Regions from separate parts of the Pseudomonas sp. P116 genome, predicted to be linked through region 4. Evidence: predicted binding sites of a transcription regulator. Region 4 holds the regulator's gene; each other region holds the start of a gene.
The links. The regulator sigma-54, encoded in region 4, starts transcription at its own class of promoters, with help from an activator protein. The targets are predictions, from matches to a motif close to ANTGGCATNNANNTTGCTNT.
Positions count from the first base shown of each region.

Region 1: a site for sigma-54 is predicted at 1,614-1,633, ahead of glnA (glutamate--ammonia ligase). Genes of this name have one in related genera too.
Region 2: a site for sigma-54 is predicted at 3,190-3,209, ahead of ICA15_RS02845 (circularly permuted type 2 ATP-grasp protein). Genes of this name have one in related genera too.
Region 3: a site for sigma-54 is predicted at 1,588-1,607, ahead of flgB (flagellar basal body rod protein FlgB). Genes of this name have one in related genera too.

Region 1 covers NZ_JACVHB010000005.1:408,509-413,396, reverse strand. Annotated here, with positions in the region: gene glnA (glutamate--ammonia ligase) at 114-1,520, opposite strand; gene thiI (tRNA uracil 4-sulfurtransferase ThiI) at 1,848-3,302, shown strand; gene typA (translational GTPase TypA) at 3,442-4,888, shown strand, end outside.
Region 2 covers NZ_JACVHB010000001.1:561,827-566,714, reverse strand. Annotated here, with positions in the region: gene ICA15_RS02870 (hypothetical protein) at 1-349, shown strand, start outside; gene ICA15_RS02865 (PLDc N-terminal domain-containing protein) at 421-612, shown strand; gene speE (polyamine aminopropyltransferase) at 831-1,706, shown strand; gene ICA15_RS02855 (hypothetical protein) at 1,911-2,144, shown strand; gene ICA15_RS02850 (ribonuclease E inhibitor RraB) at 2,355-2,702, shown strand; gene ICA15_RS02845 (circularly permuted type 2 ATP-grasp protein) at 3,242-4,651, shown strand; gene ICA15_RS02840 (alpha-E domain-containing protein) at 4,664-4,888, shown strand, end outside.
Region 3 covers NZ_JACVHB010000004.1:210,000-214,887, forward strand. Annotated here, with positions in the region: gene ICA15_RS15285 (chemotaxis protein CheV) at 1-406, shown strand, start outside; gene cheR (protein-glutamate O-methyltransferase CheR) at 453-1,280, shown strand; gene flgB (flagellar basal body rod protein FlgB) at 1,648-2,058, shown strand; gene flgC (flagellar basal body rod protein FlgC) at 2,062-2,505, shown strand; gene flgD (flagellar hook assembly protein FlgD) at 2,521-3,246, shown strand; gene flgE (flagellar hook protein FlgE) at 3,277-4,611, shown strand.
Region 4 covers NZ_JACVHB010000006.1:199,624-204,511, reverse strand. Annotated here, with positions in the region: gene lptA (lipopolysaccharide transport periplasmic protein LptA) at 1-12, shown strand, start outside; gene lptB (LPS export ABC transporter ATP-binding protein) at 12-737, shown strand; gene ICA15_RS21040 (RNA polymerase factor sigma-54) at 925-2,418, shown strand; gene hpf (ribosome hibernation-promoting factor, HPF/YfiA family) at 2,492-2,800, shown strand; gene ptsN (PTS IIA-like nitrogen regulatory protein PtsN) at 2,812-3,276, shown strand; gene rapZ (RNase adapter RapZ) at 3,279-4,136, shown strand; gene ICA15_RS21020 (HPr family phosphocarrier protein) at 4,152-4,427, shown strand; gene ICA15_RS21015 (ZIP family metal transporter) at 4,519-4,888, opposite strand, start outside.

The DNA of each region.
Region 1 (4,888 bases), on a different contig from region 4:
AAGGCGCCAGTCGCGGCGCAGAGGCGGCGGATTATCCATGGATGAGCGCGCACAAAAAAGGCCTCCCGAAGGAGGCCTCTTTTTGTCACGCCGCGTAGCGCGGCGCTACCGGATCAGCAGCTGTAGTACAGCTCATATTCCAGTGGGTGTACGAAGGTGCGGACCTTGATTTCTTCTTCGGATTTCAGCGCGATGTACGCGTCGATGAAGTCGTCGGAGAACACGCCGCCCTTGGTCAGGAACGCACGGCCCTTGTCCAGCTCTTCCAGGGCTTCTTTCAGGCTGCCGCAAACTTGTGGGATCTCTTTCGCCTCTTCAGGCGGCAGGTCGTACAGGTTTTTGTCGGCAGCATCGCCTGGGTGGATCTTGTTCTGGATACCGTCCAGGCCGGCCATCAGCAGTGCTGCGAAAGCCAGGTACGGGTTGGCAGCCGGGTCCGGGAAACGTGCTTCGATACGACGGCCTTTAGGGCTGTTGACGTAAGGAATACGGATCGAGGCGGAACGGTTGCGAGCCGAGTAGGCCAGCATTACCGGCGCTTCGAAGCCTGGCACCAGACGCTTGTAGGAGTTGGTGGCCGGGTTGGTGAAGCCGTTCAGTGCCTTACCGTGCTTGATGATACCGCCGATGAAGTACAGAGCGGTTTCGGACAGGCCGGCATAGCCTTCGCCAGCGAAGGTGTTCTTGCCATCTTTGGAGATGGACATGTGTACGTGCATACCCGAACCGTTGTCGCCGTACAGCGGCTTCGGCATGAAGGTAGCGGTGCGGCCGTAAGCGTCGGCAACGTTGTGTACAACGTATTTCAGAGTCTGAACTTCGTCAGCTTTCTTCACCAGGGTGTTGAACTTGACACCGATTTCGTTCTGACCGGCAGTCGCCACTTCGTGGTGGTGAACTTCAACGGTCTGGCCCATTTCTTCCAGTGCGTTGCACATGGCAGTACGGATTTCGTGGTCGTGGTCGAACGGCGGAACCGGGAAGTAGCCGCCTTTGACGCCTGGACGGTGACCCTTGTTGCCGCCTTCGATGTCCTGGTCGGACATCCACGAACCTTGTTCGGAGTAGATCTTGAACATCGAGCCGGAGATGTCCGACTTGAATTTCACTTCGTCGAAGATGAAGAATTCTGGCTCTGGGCCGGCGAAGACGGTGTCACCGATACCGGTGGTCTTCAGGTATTCCTCGGCGCGGTGAGCAATGGCGCGCGGGTCGCGATCGTAACCTTGCATGGTCGACGGTTCGATGATGTCGCACACCAGGATCAGGGTGGCGTCTTCGGTGAACGGGTCGAGCACGGCAGTTTCGTCGTCCGGCAGCAGGATCATGTCGGAGGCTTCGATGCCTTTCCAGCCAGCGATGGAGGAACCGTCGAACATCTTGCCGACTTCGAAGAAGTCGTCTTCCAGCGCATCGCGAGCCGGCATGGTCACGTGGTGCTGAGTGCCTTTGGTGTCCGTGAAGCGCAGATCAATCCACTTGACGTCATGATCTTTGATGAGTTGAACCGACTTCGACATAGTGTCCTCCGGGTGAATTAGGGCGGGTAGTGGATGCCCTTAATAGTGGTGATGCCGGCGCGAATACTCTGCCAAGGCAACCTGCCTCACAAGGGAGCAAATTGCATGCCAGTGCCCCAGCATGGGTTTTTTGCCCCAAATTCACGCTTATTAAAGTGCAAAGCGCCCTGATGCAGAAATTATCGCCCTCTAATGTAGCGTCTTAATCTCAAAATGACCCGTTTTGGTGCGTGCGAAACCTTCTGCATATTAACTGGTTAAACCTTGAGCAATTTCCGCTATAATCCGCGCCCCCCTTTTTCGGCTGGCCCTGCGCGCGCTGTTTTCATGAAACTAATCGTAAAAGTCTTCCCCGAGATCACCATCAAGAGTCGACCTGTCCGGACGAAATTTATCCGCCAGTTGGCCAAAAACATCCGCGCCGTGCTCCGCGATCTGGACCCGGCTGTGGTGGTGAACGGTGTGTGGGACAACCTCGAGCTGGAAACCCGCGTTACCGACGCCAAAGCCCTGAAAGAGATGGGCGAACGCCTGATGTGCATGCCGGGCATCGCGCACTTTTTGCAGATCGACGAGTACCCGCTGGGCGACTTCGACGACATCACCGAAAAGTGCAAGGAACACTACGGCGCGGCCTTGGCCGGGAAGATTTTCTCGGTGCGCTGCAAGCGTGCGGGCAAGCACGCGTTCAGCTCGATGGACGTCGAAAAATACGTCGGCAGCAAGTTGCGTCGTGAGTGCGGCGCCGCCGGAATCGACCTGAAAAAGCCGGAAATCGAAGTCCGTATCGAAGTTCGCGACAAACGGTTGTTTGTCATTCACAGCCAGCACAACGGCATCGGCGGTTACCCGCTCGGCGCTTTGGAGCAGACGCTGGTATTGATGTCCGGCGGCTTTGACTCCACCGTTGCGGCCTACCAGATCATGCGCCGCGGCCTGATGGCGCACTTCTGCTTCTTCAATCTGGGCGGTCGTGCCCACGAATTGGGCGTGATGGAAGTCGCGCACTTCATCTGGAAGAAGTACGGCAGCTCGCAACGCGTGCTATTTGTCAGTGTGCCGTTCGAAGAAGTGTTGGGCGAAATTCTCGGCAAAGTCGATAACAGTCATATGGGCGTCGTATTGAAGCGTATGATGTTGCGCGCGTCCTCTGTCATCGCCGACCGCCTGAGCATCGATGCGCTGGTTACCGGCGAAGCGATCTCCCAGGTATCGAGCCAGACGCTGCCGAACCTGTCGGTGATCGACTGCGTGACCGACAAGCTGGTCCTGCGCCCGCTGATCGTCGCGCACAAACAGGACATCATCGACACGGCCAACGAAATCGGCACTGCCGATTTTGCCCGGCACATGCCGGAGTACTGCGGGGTCATCTCGGTCAATCCGAAGACCGCCGCCAAGCGTGGCCGCGTTGAACACGAAGAGAAAGAATTCGACATGGCGGTGCTCGAGCGTGCGCTCGCCAACGCCAAACTGGTCGCCATTGATCGAGTGATCGATGAATTGGGCCAGGATTTGCAAATTGAAGAAGTCGGCGAAGCACTGGCCGGTCAGATCGTCATCGACATCCGTCACCCGGATGCCGCTGAAGACGAACCGCTGGAGCTTGCCGGCATAGAGGTACAGACGATGCCGTTCTATGCAGTGAACGCACGTTTCAAGGAACTGGACCCTACTCGCCAGTACCTGCTGTATTGCGACAAAGGCGTGATGAGTCGCCTGCATGCCCACCATTTGCTCAGTGAGGGGCATGCCAATGTGCGCGTTTATCGACCGAGCTAAGTGCCCGGGGCTGTTTGCCTGTGGCCTGCGTCACCGGCCCCCCGACACCGCCGTCAAGCTGTAACGGCCATGCCGGACACTACTGCTAATCGCTGCCAAGACTTGTCAGCAAACCGAATCCTCTGATCGAGATACACAAGTGATCGAAAATCTACGCAACATCGCCATCATTGCCCACGTTGACCATGGTAAAACCACCCTGGTAGACAAACTCCTGCGTCAATCCGGCACTCTGGAGCGCAACGAGCTCAACGACGAGCGCGTGATGGACTCCAACGACCAGGAAAAAGAGCGCGGTATTACCATTCTGGCGAAAAACACCGCCATCAACTGGAACGGCTACCACATCAACATCGTGGACACCCCGGGCCACGCCGACTTCGGCGGCGAAGTTGAACGTGTAATGTCGATGGTTGACTCCGTTCTGCTGCTGGTTGACGCTCAAGACGGCCCTATGCCGCAAACCCGTTTCGTGACCAAGAAGGCTTTCGAAGCCGGCCTGCGTCCGATCGTGGTCATCAACAAGGTTGACCGTCCAGGCGCGCGTCCGGACTGGGTTCTGGACCAGATCTTCGACCTGTTCGACAACCTCGGTGCTACCGAAGAACAACTGGACTTCCAGGTTGTTTACGCCTCGGCCCTGAACGGCATTGCCGGTCTGGATCACACCGACATGGCTGAAGACATGACCCCGCTGTACCAAGCGGTTGTCGATCACGTTCCGGCTCCTAAAGTCGACCGTGAAGGTCCGTTCCAGATGCAAATCTCGGCACTGGACTACAACAGCTTCCTGGGTGTTATCGGCGTTGGCCGTATCGCTCGTGGTAGCGTCAAGCCGAACACTCCGGTTGTTGCTATCGGTGCCGACGGCAAGAAGCGTAACGGTCGTATCCTGAAGCTGATGGGTCACCACGGTCTGCACCGTATCGACGTTGAAGAAGCTTTCGCAGGCGACATCGTTTGCGTCAGCGGTATGGACTCGCTGTTCATCTCCGACACCCTGTGCCACCCGGACACTGTCGAGGCGATGAAGCCTCTGACCGTTGACGAGCCAACCGTTTCGATGACCTTCCAGGTAAACGACTCGCCATTCTGCGGTAAAGAAGGCAAGTTCGTGACGTCCCGTAACATCAAGGACCGTCTGGACAAAGAGCTGCTGTACAACGTTGCTCTGCGCGTTGAAGAAGGCGACACCGCTGACAAGTTCAAGGTTTCCGGCCGTGGTGAGCTGCACCTCTCGGTACTGATCGAAACCATGCGTCGCGAAGGCTTCGAACTGGCCCTGGGCCGTCCTGAAGTGATCATTCGTGAAGTAGACGGCGTCAAGCAAGAGCCGTTCGAAAACGTGACCATCGACATCCCTGAAGAAGCTCAGGGCAAAGTGATGGAAGAGATGGGCCTGCGTAAGGGCGACCTGAGCAACATGGTGCCGGATGGCAAAGGCCGTGTGCGTCTGGAATACAACATCCCTGCTCGTGGTCTGATTGGTTTCCGTAACCAGTTCCTGACCCTGACCAACGGTGCTGGCATCCTGACCTCGATCTTCGATCGCTACGACACCGTCAAGTCGGGCCACATGTCCGGCC
Region 2 (4,888 bases), on a different contig from region 4:
GGTCGGCAGCCTGCCGGAAACCGTGTTGTTCCAGGCTGACACCTACGTCGACCTGTTCGCTCAGATCGTCGCCTCGTTCGGCCCGACCGTGGACTTCAACCTCAAGCCCAAGCAACTGGCCAAAACCGAAGCGCTGACTGCGCTCAACCGCATTCAGGTGCAGATGAGCAGCCTGAACAAGGAAAATGGCGGTTACACGCTGATGAACTTCAGCCAATTGCTCGACGACGAGCTGCAAGTGGTGCTGGTCTACGGCAACGACGTGCCACGAGTCCTCGAGTTGTGCGCGCAAGTCGGCATTGCCGCTGCGCCTTCTCTGGAAGCCTTGAAGGTCGCCGTTCACGTCTGAGCACAATAAAAGGGAACCCTGCACGCGACCGTCTATCCTAAAAGTGCATGCCACTATTCTGGAGCGACACCATGGGTTCCACGTTCAACGGTCTGATTGGCCTGATCATTCTTGCCCTCGATATCTGGGCCATCATCAATGTGCTGAAAAGCGGCGTCTCCACCGGGATGAAAATCGTCTGGGTGCTGCTGATCATCCTCCTGCCAGTGCTGGGCCTGATCATCTGGGCAATTGCCGGGCCACGGGGCAGCGTGCGGATCTGACGCACTACCCTGTAGGAGCTGTCGAAGGCTGCGATCTTTTGATGTTGTTTTTTAAAATCAGGATCAAAAGATCGCAGCGTTCGGCAGCTCCTACAGGTGCTTGTGTTCAGCCGATGAAGTGAGGTTCGACCTGTCATCTTCGGCAACGTAGAATGCGCGCCTTTCCCGGGCAATCGTCTCCACGAGCAACGCCCGTGCATTCATCGGAGCACTTGACCATGACCGTCACCAAAACCAGCGAGTACCTGGAAACCCTCTACGAAGGTTACGGCCAGCGTTTTCGCATGGAAAAACTGCTGCATGAAGTGCGCACCGAACACCAGCACCTGGTGATCTTCCAGAACCCGCGCATGGGCCGGGTGATGGCACTGGACGGCGTGATCCAGACCACCGAAGCCGATGAATTCATCTACCACGAAATGCTCACCCACGTACCGATCCTCGCCCATGGCGCCGCCAAGCGCGTGCTGATCATCGGTGGTGGTGACGGTGGCATGCTGCGGGAAGTGACCAAGCATGCGGGCGTCGAGCACATCACCATGGTCGAGATCGATGGCACCGTGGTCGAGATGTGTAAAGAGTTTCTGCCGGAGCATTCCAAGGGCGCCTACGACGATCCACGGCTGAATCTGGTGATTGATGACGGGATGCGCTTCGTCGCCACGACCACCGAGAAATTCGACGTGATCATTTCCGACTCCACCGATCCTATCGGCCCGGGCGAAGTGCTGTTCTCGGAAAACTTCTATCAGGCCTGCCATCGCTGCCTGAACGAAGGCGGCATCCTCGTGACCCAGAACGGCACGCCGTTCATGCAGATCGATGAAGTCAAAACCACCGCCGGTCGCCTGCGCAGCCTGTTCCCGGACTGGCATTTCTATCAAGCGGCGGTGCCGACCTACATCGGCGGTTCGATGACCTTCGCCTGGGGCTCGACCAACCCGGCATACCGCAAGCTGAGCCGTGAAACCCTGCAACAGCGTTTCATCGGCAGCAGCATCGTCACCCGCTACTACAACCCGGAAATCCACATCGGCGCGTTTGCAATGCCGCAGTACGTATTGCAGGCGATCAACAAGCCAAGCAACGACTAAACATCATGGTGCGCCTGTAGGAGCTGCCGCAGGCTGCGATCTTTTGATCTTGTTTCTGAAAGTCAAAAGATCGCAGCCTGCGGCAGCTCCGACAGTAAATTTTTTATTTTCATCCTCGCGCGCTGCATTCCTTTTGAACGATCAATCCCGCCAAAAGTCGAGATAGAGGTAAGCCCATTTGCGGGTTTGATCGAGGAGGCACCGATGCAAAAGTGGAAAGTCACTTTCGTGGACGATCATGGTGAAGTTGTCGATGAGGTGTTCGAGCGTGCGGAATGCCCAAGCGATGACGAAGCCGCTCGACTGATCAAGGCGCGGCTCCTGCCCGTTGCTGCCGAACTGGATCTGAACGATCTGGAAGGGCGCACCGCCGATGCCGGCGTGAAAAACCTGAAAACCCAGAACGCCATCGAAATCCGCAGCATCACTCCAATCTGAATACTTCCTGTCACTTGAAGCACCAGGCCTTGGCAGCGGCTCTATCTTGGGGCTACTCTGCAAGCGAGATCAGCGAATGGATCGCTAAGGTCTGGTCTTGTCAGCTACATGCTTGTTTCCCGCAGCAACCACGTTGCAGTAGTACTTTGGCCAGTAAGGCCCGGGGCGGGAATACGGAAAGTCTATCCATCTATCCGAGGGGGACGATTCATGAGCACAGCCTATCAAGAAGACATCAGCAGCAATGTTCTGCGCCGCATGAAAGAAGGCGGTTTCGATTTTTCCCGATTCCATCCCATCGAGTTCTACGCGATTTTCCCGGACGAGGAGCGGGCGCGCAGGGCAGCAGGAAAATTTCGCGGTGAATCCATCAATGCCCAGGTCAGCGCGCGCGACGACGGCGCGTGGTCTCTGGAATTAAGCAAAGTGATGTACGCAACCTATGACGATATTGGCGATTTCGAGCAGGGCTTTTCTGCCGTGGTCGAGCCGTTGGGCGGCATCATCGAGGGCTGGGGCGTGAAGCAGGAGGTGCGCAGTCGCTACCGTCTGAACTGATCTCTTGAAATAAATAACTGTTCAGCAACGGCTGACCTTTAGGTCGGCCGTTTTCGTTTCTGAAAATCAAAAGATCGCAACCTTCGGCAGCGCCTACCCCAATCACCTATAGGGGCTGCCGAAGGCTGCGATCTTTTGCTTTTGCTTTCAAAACGTTTCAAGCAGGCAAAAAAAAGCCACCGCAGAGGGTGGCTAAAAGGGAAGACCGATAAGGAGAGGAAACCGGTCAGGGTCAAGGCTTTGCGGGCTGCGTTGGCAGTGCGGATCAGTGGGGCTGAAGAATTCTGCGTAGAAGTTTTTTCAGCGAATGCGCGGATTATCCGCAGCCAGCCGCAAGCAGTGAAATCAACTCTGACTATGCTGGTGATAGGCGATGCAGTGCGTCGCAATGAAGCGGGGGCGATCAGGTGGGGGCATTTGCCGCACAGGAATGGTGCGGTGCCTGCGACGTGAATATCCAACCAATTGATATCAAAGCGTTTATGCCGATGGCACGGGCCTTGCGAAGGCCTGTAGGTCCGGGTGACAAGGAGTACGGCATGATCCGCACCTATTTTGATGAGATGTACGATGCCGGCGGCCAGGTTCGCCCGCATTACCGGGAATTTGCCCGTTGGCTGGCCGATACGCCTGATGAGCTGCTGGCGCAACGTCGACGCGAGGCCGATCTGCTGTTCCATCGCGCCGGGATTACTTTCACGCTCTATGGGGACGAGCAGGGCACAGAGCGCCTGATTCCTTTCGACACCATTCCGCGCAGCATTCCCGCCAGTGAATGGCGGATCGTCGAGCGCGGCTGCATCCAGCGGGTCAAGGCGTTGAACATGTTCCTCGCCGACCTCTATCACGAGCAACGCATCATCAAGGCCGGGATCATTCCCGCCGAACAGGTGCTGGCCAACGAGCAGTATCAGTTGGCGATGCAGGGTCTGGATCTGCACCGCGATATCTACTCGCATATTTCTGGCGTCGATCTGGTCCGTGATGGCGACGGCACCTATTACGTGCTCGAAGACAACCTGCGCACTCCGAGCGGCGTGAGCTACATGCTCGAAGACCGCAAAATGATGATGCGCCTGTTCCCGGAATTGTTCGCCGCCCAGCGCATTGCGCCGATCGACCATTATCCGAACCTGTTGCTCGACACCCTGAAAAGCTCCAGCCCGATCGATAATCCAAGCGTGGTGGTATTGACGCCCGGCCGCTTCAACAGCGCGTTCTTCGAGCATGCGTTTCTGGCGCGGGAGATGGGTGTTGAACTGGTGGAAGGCGCGGACCTGTTCGTGCGTGACGACAAGGTCTTCATGCGCACCACCGACGGCCCGAAAGCCGTGGACGTGATCTACCGCCGCCTCGACGATGCGTTTCTTGATCCGCTGGCGTTCAATCCGGATTCGATGCTCGGCGTGCCGGGGCTGCTGTCGTCATACCGCTCCGGCAATGTAGTGCTGGCCAACGCGATCGGTACCGGCGTGGCGGATGACAAATCGGTCTATCCGTTTGTCACCGACATGATCCGCTTCTATCTCGATGAAGAACCGATCCTGAAAAACGTGCCGACCTGGCAATGCCGCAACCCGTCTGAACTCTCCCACGTGCTGGCCAATCTTCCAGATCTGGTGGTCAAGGAAACCCAGGGCTCCGGCGGTTACGGGATGTTGGTGGGGCCGGCGTCGACGAAGGCGGAAATTGATGCCTTTCGCGAGCGGATCAAAGCCAAACCTCACGCGTATATCGCACAACCGACGCTGTCACTGTCGACCTGCCCGACCTTTGTCGAAAACGGCATTGCGCCACGCCATATCGACTTGCGCCCGTTTGTCTTGTCGGGGCGCGAAACCCGGGTCGTACCCGGTGGTTTGACCCGTGTCGCGCTGCGTGAAGGCTCTCTGGTGGTGAATTCCTCCCAGGGCGGCGGAACCAAGGACACCTGGGTGGTCGAGGATTGAAGGAAGCTTGCCATGTTAAGTAGAACTGCCTCGGATCTGTATTGGATGTCGCGTTACCTGGAGCGGGCGGAAAACCTCGCACGGATGCTCGACATCAGTTACTCGCTGTCGCTGATGCCGCAGGACGGTCGCGGCGACGGCTTGCACGAGCTGGCGATGCCGTTGCTGATCACCGGCACGCTTGACGATTATCTGGAGCGTCACGGCGCGCTGCATGCCGAACGTCTGCTGCACTTC
Region 3 (4,888 bases), on a different contig from region 4:
GTTGTCGCTGCGGGTGCTGACAGTCGATGACTCGTCGGTGGCACGCAAGCAGGTCTCGCGGTGTCTGCAGACGGTTGGCGTGGAAGTCGTGGCGTTGAACGACGGCAAGCAGGCGCTGGATTACCTGCGCAAGCTGGTCGACGAGGGCAAGAAGCCGGAAGAAGAGTTCCTGATGATGATCTCCGACATCGAGATGCCGGAGATGGACGGGTACACCCTGACGGCGGAAATCCGCAGCGACCCACGCATGCAAAAGCTTCATATCATCCTGCATACTTCGTTGTCGGGAGTGTTCAATCAGGCGATGGTCAAGAAAGTCGGTGCCGATGACTTTCTGGCCAAATTCCGTCCTGATGACCTGGCATCCCGGGTAGTCGACCGGATCAAAGCAGCAGATATCAGCTAGGGGCCTTCTGCCCCTGGCGGTCAACACGATTTAAGAGGCGGCATCATTGTCTACGGGTAATTTGGATTTCGAACAGTTCCGGGTGTTCCTGGAAAAAGCCTGTGGCATTTTGCTCGGTGAAAACAAGCAATACCTGGTCTCGAGCCGTCTCAACAAACTGATGGAAGTGCAAGGCATCAAGTCCCTGGGTGAGCTGGTTCAGCGCATCCAGACCCAGCCGCGCAGCGGTTTGCGCGAGCAGGTGGTCGATGCCATGACGACCAACGAAACCCTGTGGTTTCGTGACACCTATCCGTTTGAAGTCTTGAAGAACAAGGTGCTGCCCGAAGCCATCAAGGCCGCTCCCAACCAGCGTCTGCGGATCTGGTCGGCGGCGTGTTCCTCGGGTCAGGAACCGTACTCGCTGTCGATGTCGATCGACGAGTTCGAGCGCAGCAATCTCGGCCAGTTGAAGATGGGCGTGCAGATCGTTGCCACGGATCTGTCTGGTCTCATGTTGAACAACTGCAAGACCGGCGAGTACGACAGCCTGGCAATCGGTCGTGGCTTGTCGCCTGATCGCTTGCAACGTTACTTCGACCCGAAAGGGCCGGGTCGCTGGGCCGTCAAGGCGCCGATCAAGAACCGGGTGGAATTCCGCTCGTTCAACTTGCTCGACAGCTATGCAGCGCTGGGCAAGTTCGACATCGTGTTCTGCCGCAACGTGTTGATCTACTTCTCGGCTGAAGTGAAGAAAGACATTCTGTTGCGCATCCACAGCACGTTGAAGCCGGGCGGTTATCTGTTCCTCGGTGCTTCCGAAGCGCTGAACGGTTTGCCGGACCATTACCAGATGGTTCAGTGCAGCCCGGGGATCATTTACCAGGCGAAGTAACTGACATCGGCGTCACAAGAACGGGAGTCCTCAGGGGCTCCCGTTTTTTGTGCCGAATAATCTCCCAGGCGCCAATTCCCTGTAGGAGCTGCCGAAGGCTGCGATCTTTTGATCTTGTTTCTAAAAAACAAAGTCAAAAGATCGCAGCCTTCGGCAGCTCCTACAGATTGAGACCAGTTCCGGGGTATTCGGTAAAGGCAGGGGCAAGCGGCAGAAAAGCGGCATCTGGCGGAAAGCGGTTGCCGCTTTTCTGGCATTGCCGCATTGCCGATAGCCCGCAAGGCCCCGGTTTACGGGTGTTTCTTGCATTGGCACGCCACTTGCTAAAGCTCAGTTACGAAAAACCGGTCACCTGAAGGTTCCCGACATGAGCATCAGCTTCGATAAAGCGCTCGGCATTCACGAAAAGGCTCTGGGCTTCCGCGCCCAGCGCGCTGAAGTGCTGGCCAATAACATCACCAACGCCGATACCCCGAACTACAAGGCTCGGGATCTGGACTTCTCCAAAGTGCTGGAAGCACAGACCGAGAAAACCAAAAGCGGTGGCCACTTCGCCCTGAACATGACCAACAGCCGTCACATCGAAGCTGAAGGTTTGGGCAATGGTGACGAATCGTTGCTGTATCGCACGCCGATGCAACCGTCGATCGACCAGAACACTGTTGACGCCCAGATTGAGCAGTCCAACTACGCGGAAAACGCCGTGGGCTTCCAGGCCAGCTTCACCCTGCTCAACAGCAAATTCAAAGGGCTGGTTTCAGCCCTGCGCGGAGAGTAATCCATGTCCCTGTCCAGCGTTTTCAACATTGCCGGCAGCGGCATGAGCGCACAAACCACGCGTCTGAACACCGTGGCATCGAACATCGCCAACGCCGAAACCGTCTCGTCGAGCATCGACCAGACCTATCGCGCCCGTCACCCGGTATTCGCCACCATGTTCCAGGGCGGCCAGAGCGGCGGCAGCAACTCGCTGTTCCAGAACCAGGACGCTGCGGGTCAAGGTGTGCAGGTGCTCGGCGTGGTCGAAGACCAGAGCAACCTCGAAGCGCGCTACGAGCCGAACCATCCGGCTGCCGATGGCAAGGGCTACGTCTACTACCCGAACGTCAACGTGGTGGAAGAGATGGCTGACATGATCTCCGCGAGCCGGTCCTTCCAGACCAACGCCGAAATGATGAACACCGCCAAAACCATGATGCAGAAGGTACTGACCCTCGGTCAGTAATAAGGGGCGACTGTCATGAGCGTTACCGATACCACCAGCGGCCTCAGCATGAACGACATCCTGGCGAACTCTTCGAAGAGCACCAGTTCGACCACTGGTGGCATTGCTTCGGCCACCAACAGCGCCACCGGCGGTCAAGCCCTGGGCAAGGATGCGTTCCTGCAGCTGCTGGTCACCCAGCTGAAAAACCAGAACCCGCTCGATCCGCAGGACAACAGCGCATTCGTTGCGCAGTTGGCGCAGTTCAGCAGCCTGGAAGGCATTACCACGCTCAACAGCACCGTTAGCGGGCTGGCCGGCAACTACAACTCGTCGCAAGCGTTGCAGGCGTCGTCTCTGGTTGGCCGCAACGTGATTGTGCAGACCAATACCGCACAGCTCGACGACCCGACCAAAGGCATGACTGGTTCGGTAACCGTGCCATCGTCCATCGCGGAAGGCACCGTGACGATCACCGACAAGGACGGCAAAACGGTTCGCACCATCGACCTGGGTAGCCGCGCCGCTGGCGCCGCCAGTTTCACGTGGGATGGCAAGGACACCAGCGGCACCGTGGTGCCCGTCGGTACTTACACCTTCAAGGCCAACGCACCGATCAACGGCGCCGCGACGGACCTGGCAACTTACCTGCCGGCCACCGTCAACAGCGTGACGATCAGCCAGACCGGCGGCGAGCTGATGCTCAACCTGGCCGGCAAGGGCAGCGTCGCCCTGTCCAAAGTACAAACCATTGGTATATAGAGCCGACTAACCGGCACAAAGGAGTGGAATATGTCTTTCAATATCGGCCTTAGCGGTCTCTATGCAGCCAACAAACAACTGGACGTGACCGGCAACAACATCGCCAACGTCGCGACTGCCGGTTTCAAATCTTCCCGTGCAGAGTTTGAAGACGTCTACTCGGCGACCAAACTGGGCACCGGCAGCAAGGTCATCGGTAACGGTGTGCGCCTGGCCAACGTTTCGCAGCAGTTCACCCAGGGTGACATCAGCAACACCGGCAACGTGTTGGACATGGGCATCAACGGCTCGGGTTTCTTCACCATGAGCAATAACGGCTCGATCTCCTATACCCGTGCCGGTACATTCAAGGTCGATGACGCCGGTTTCATCACCAACACCGATTACACCTCGCGCCTGCAAGGTTACGGCGTGGATGCCAACGGCAAGGTCATCAACGGTGTGTTGACCGACCTGAAAATCGACACCTCGAACCTGGCACCGAAGTCGACTTCGGCCGTGGGATCGAGCATCAACCTGAACTCTTCGTCCCCCGTGATCGTTGATACTGGCGCCAACGCCGTCATATTCGATCCGTCCAAGGTCGAGACCTACACCAAGTCGTTCAGCACCCCGATCTATGATACGCAGGGCAACAAACACGACATGGATCAGTATGTGGTGAAGACGGGCGAAAACACCTGGAAGGTATACACGTTGGTTGACGGTCGTAACCCGGATGCAACGGGTAGCGATCCAAAAACCACTCCGCCAGTGGCATCGACCCTGACCTTTGACTCTGCAGGCAAGTTGACTCAGGTCAGCACACCAAACCCGGCAGATCCGGCCGATCCGATCATCAGCAGCGACCTGACGCTGAAAAGCTGGAGGCCGGGCACGGTGACCAACGGTGTCTTTACGCCCAACGGCGCAGCTGCCAACCCGGCTGGTGTGACCATTTCGATGGCCAAGACTACCCAGTACAACGCGGACAACTCGCGTACGATTCCGACTCAGGATGGTTACGCCACTGGCCAGATCACAAACCTGACCATCGACGGCACTGGTACTCTGTTCGCCAACTTCAGCAACAATCAGAACAAGGCCATCGGCCAGGTTGCGCTGGCCAGCTTCACCAACGAGCAGGGTCTGCAGGCTGTTGGTGGTACTAGCTGGAAAGAAACCTTTGCTTCGGGTATCCCGGGTTACGACGCTCCGGAAACCGGTACTCTGGGTTCCATTCAGTCCAACTCGCTGGAAGAGTCGAACGTTAACCTGACCAATGAGCTGGTTGATCTGATCAAGGGTCAATCGAACTATCAGGCGAACGCGAAAACGATTTCGACTCAGAGCACGATTATGCAGACCATTATTCAGATGGCTTGATTCTGGGTATTGGCTGTACAGGGAGCCCCTCTTTTTGAGGGGCTTTTTTGTGGATGGCGTTTTTGGGGGCGGGGGGATATCCGTTGTTGCGGTGATCGCTGCTTAAGGTTGCGCCCTGACGTCGGGGCCACTTTGGCAAGCGCCGGAGTGCCGGCCCAGTCCAAAGTAACCAAAGGTCTGTGCCCTCACGTTCGGCCATCTCCCGAGGAGGAGGGAGCGGACTTGTGGGCTATTCAGAGCTTGAACTCGACTCGGTACTCACCTCGGTATATCTCTC
Region 4 (4,888 bases):
AAAAACCAGTAATGGCAACTCTGAAAGCTCAGCACCTGGCCAAGGCCTATAAAAGCCGCCAGGTCGTGCGTGACGTCAGCCTGTCGATCGACAGCGGTCAGATCGTCGGCCTGCTCGGCCCCAACGGTGCCGGCAAGACCACGTGCTTCTACATGATCGTCGGCCTGGTTCAGGCTGATCAGGGCCGTGTGCTGATCGATGATCTGGACGTCAGCCACCAGCCAATGCACGGTCGTGCAAAGGCCGGTATCGGCTATCTGCCGCAAGAAGCGTCGATCTTCCGCAAACTGTCGGTAGCCGACAACATCATGGCCATCCTCGAGACCCGTCAGGAACTCGACAAGGCCGGTCGTCGCAAGGAGCTGGAAAGCCTGCTGCAGGAATTCCACATCAGCCACATCCGCGACAACCTCGGCATGAGCCTGTCCGGTGGTGAACGCCGCCGGGTGGAAATCGCCCGCGCGCTGGCGACTGCGCCGAAATTCATCCTGCTCGACGAACCGTTCGCCGGTGTCGATCCGATTTCGGTCGGCGACATCAAGCAAATCATCCACCATCTCAAAGCCAAGGGCATCGGTGTTCTGATCACCGACCACAACGTGCGCGAGACGCTGGATATCTGCGAAACCGCTTACATCGTCAACGACGGTCAGCTGATCGCCGAAGGTGACTCCGCTACCATCCTGGCCAACGACCTGGTCAAGGAAGTGTATCTGGGCCACGAGTTCCGCCTGTAAGCGTAAAGGTGCCCGGTGAGCCGCCCGGGCGCTGTATCGGTTCAAGCAGAATTTAATACGCTTTAATTGTTACAGCGCTCTAGGCAAACACTTCAGTTTCAGGCATATAATTTGCTTAAGTTTGGCGCTTCGGCGCCCTGTAGTGGATGGCGCATCGCGCCGGCGAATAAGGTGTTAAGCCCCTGCCATGAAACCATCGCTAGTCTTGAGAATGGGCCAGCAGCTGACGATGACACCGCAGCTGCAACAGGCTATCCGTCTGCTCCAATTGTCGACCCTGGACCTGCAACAGGAAATTCAGGAGGCTCTGGAATCCAATCCGATGCTCGAACGCCAGGAAGAAGGCGAAGACTTCGACAACACCGACCCCCTGGCTGACAACGCCGAACAGAAGCCCAACACCGATATCCAGGAACCCTCCTATCAGGAAACCGCCCCGACGGTGGATAACCTCGAGGAAGGCGACTGGAGCGAGCGCATCCCCAACGAACTACCGGTCGACACTGCCTGGGAAGACGTCTACCAGACCAGCGCCAGCAGCCTGCCGAGCAGCGATGATGACGAGTGGGACTTCACCACGCGCACTTCAGTGGGCGAAAGCCTGCAAAGCCATCTGCTTTGGCAACTGAATCTCGCACCGATGTCCGACACCGATCGACTGATCGCCGTGACCCTGATCGATTGCATCAACAATCAGGGCTACCTGGACGAAACCCTCGACGAGATTCTCGAAGCGTTTGATCCGGAACTGGACATCGAACTGGACGAGATCGAAGCTGTTCTGCACCGCATCCAGCAGTTTGAACCCGCCGGCATCGGCGCGCGCAATCTCAGCGAATGCCTGCTGCTGCAATTGCGCCAGCTATCGGCCAAGACGCCTTGGCTGGCTGAAGCGAAACGTCTGGTCAGCGATTACATCGACTTGCTCGGCAGCCGCGATTACAGCCAGTTGATGCGCCGCATGAAGCTCAAGGAGGATGAGCTGCGCCAGGTTATCGAACTGGTACAGAGCCTCAATCCACGGCCGGGCTCGCAGATCGAATCGACGGAAGCCGAATACGTCGTTCCGGACGTCATTGTGCGCAAGGACAATGAACGCTGGCTGGTCGAGCTGAATCAGGAGTCGGTACCTCGTCTGCGCGTCAACGCTCAGTACGCAGGCTTTGTGCGTCGCGCCGATACCAGCGCCGACAATACGTTCATGCGCAATCAGTTGCAGGAAGCCCGCTGGTTCATCAAGAGCCTGCAAAGCCGCAACGAAACCCTGATGAAAGTGGCCACCCAGATCGTCGAGCATCAGCGCGGCTTTCTGGAATATGGCGACGAAGCCATGAAGCCGCTGGTGTTGCATGACATCGCCGAGGCGGTTGGCATGCACGAGTCGACCATTTCCCGGGTGACCACGCAGAAATTCATGCATACCCCACGCGGTATTTATGAACTGAAATACTTTTTCTCCAGCCACGTCAGCACCTCCGAGGGCGGCGAATGCTCGTCCACGGCGATCCGCGCGATCATCAAAAAACTGGTTGCCGCGGAAAATCAGAAAAAGCCGTTGAGTGACAGCAAGATCGCTGGTTTACTGGAGGCACAAGGCATTCAGGTGGCTCGCCGCACCGTCGCCAAGTACCGCGAATCCCTCGGGATCGCGCCTTCGAGCGAACGCAAGCGGTTGATGTAAGCCACGTTACAGCGTTCCAGTGGCAGGCTTTTCGGCCTGCCGCTTTATGCACTGGCAACGAAGGAGAAGCTGTATGCAAGTCAACATCAGTGGACACCAACTGGAAGTGACCGAACCTCTGCGCGACTACATCAATGAGAAACTTCAACGATTAGAGCGCCATTTCGACAAGATCACCAACGTGCAAGTCACGATGTGCGTCGAAAAGCTTAAGCAGAAAATCGAAGCCACCTTGCATATACCCGGCAGTGAAGTGGTCGCCAACGCAGAACATACCGATATGTATGCCGCGATCGACGCCTTGACCGACAAGCTGGACAAACAACTCAAAAAGCATAAGGAAAAGACCCAGAGCCTGCTCCAGGGCGCGACCGGTCGATAACCCCCTACCCCATGATCCGACTTGAAAGTATCCTGACCCCCGGCCGTTCCCTCGTGAACGTGCCGGGCGGCAGTAAAAAGAAAGCCCTCGAACAGATTGCCAACCTGATCGCCCGTGAAGTGCCGGATCTGGAGATGCAAGATGTCTTCGAGGCTCTGATTGCCCGTGAAAAACTCGGTTCTACCGGTTTTGGCAACGGCATCGCCATTCCTCACTGTCGCCTCAAGGGTTGCCAGTCGCCGATCAGTGCCCTGATGCACCTTGAAGCCCCTATCGATTTCGACGCCATTGATGGTGCGCCGGTTGACCTGCTGTTTGTACTGCTGGTCCCCGAAGCTGCCACCGATGCGCATCTGGAGTTGCTCCGCCAGATCGCCAGCATGCTGGATCGCAAGGATGTGCGCGATAAACTGCGCAGCGCTTCAAGCAATGAAGCCTTGTACCAGGTTGTTGTGGACGAGCAGAGCGGGCAGTAATCATGCGCTTGATCATCGTCAGTGGCCGTTCCGGCTCGGGTAAAAGTACCGCGCTCAATGTTCTTGAGGACAACGGTTACTATTGCATCGACAATCTGCCGGCAGGCTTGCTGCCGGAACTGGCTGAGCGCGCGCTGATTCACACTGAACTGGCGCAACCGCTGGTGGCGGTGTCGATCGATGCGCGCAACCTGCCAAGTCATCTCTCGCGTTTTCCCGAACTGCTTGAAGAAGTGCGCAGCCGCCATATCCAGTGCGATGTGTTGTATCTGGATGCCGACGAAGAAACCCTGCTCAAGCGTTTTTCGGAAACCCGTCGACGCCACCCGCTGAGCAACGCCAATCGTTCGCTGGCCGAGGCGATCCAGGATGAAACAGCCCTGCTGGGACCCATCGCCGATCTGGCCGATCTGAAGATCAATACCACCAATCTGAACCTGTACCAGTTGCGCGACACCATCAAGCTGCGCTTGCTGAGTCAGCCGGAACCGGGCACGGCATTTCTGGTTGAGTCATTCGGCTTCAAACGCGGCATGCCGGTGGATGCGGACTTGGTGTTTGACGTGCGCTGCCTGCCTAATCCTTACTGGAAGCCAGAGCTGCGTGCGCAATCGGGGCTCGATGAGCCGGTGGCCGAATACCTGGCAGCGCAGCCCGAGGTTGAAGAAATGTTCCAAGACATTTTCAGCTACCTGCACAAATGGCTGCCCCGCTTCGCTGCGAGCAATCGCGCCTACGTTACTGTTGCCATTGGCTGCACCGGCGGGCACCACCGCTCCGTCTACCTGACCGAACGCCTGGGTCAGGCCCTGCAGAAAACTCTGAAGAACGTCCAGGTTCGCCACCGCGACCTCACCTAAAGGATTCACACCGCGATGCCTGCTCTGGAAATCGAAATCATCAACAAACTGGGTTTGCATGCCCGAGCGTCGGCGAAGTTTGTCGGGGTTGCCGGTCAGTATCCCGACTGCACGATCAGAGTAGGCCGCACACCAGAAACAACGGTTGATGGCAAAAGCATCATGGCAATGATGATGTTGGCCGCTGGCAAGGGCACAAAGATTTATCTGAGTACCGAAGGCCATCAGGAACAGGAAGCGCTGGATGCGCTGGTGGCGTTGATCAACAACTACTTCGACGAAGGCGGCTGACAGCCAAAATCAAAAGATCGCAGCCTGCGGCAGCTCCTACATTGGAATGCGTTTCCTGTAGGAGCTGCCGCAGGCTGCGATCTTTTGATCTTCAACCCAGCGCCGTATCCATCACCATCATCAGACAAAACCCGATCAGCAAACCAAGACTGGCCAGCTTGTCATGACCATTGCGTCGCGACTCCGGAATCACTTCGTGGGTCACCACCAGCAACATCGCGCCGGCCGCCAGCGCCAGGCCTAACGGCAACAGCACCTGCGCCAGACTGACCAGCCACGCACACGACAGCGCAAACACCGGCTCGACCAGCCCTGACGCCGCGCCGATCAAGAACGCCTTGACCCGTGACATTCCTGCTCCAGCCAATACCAATGCAATCACCAGTCCTTCCGGTACGTCCTGCAAGGCGATGCCCATGGCCAGGCTGTCCGCGTCCGGCATGCCGCCGCCGGCCGATACC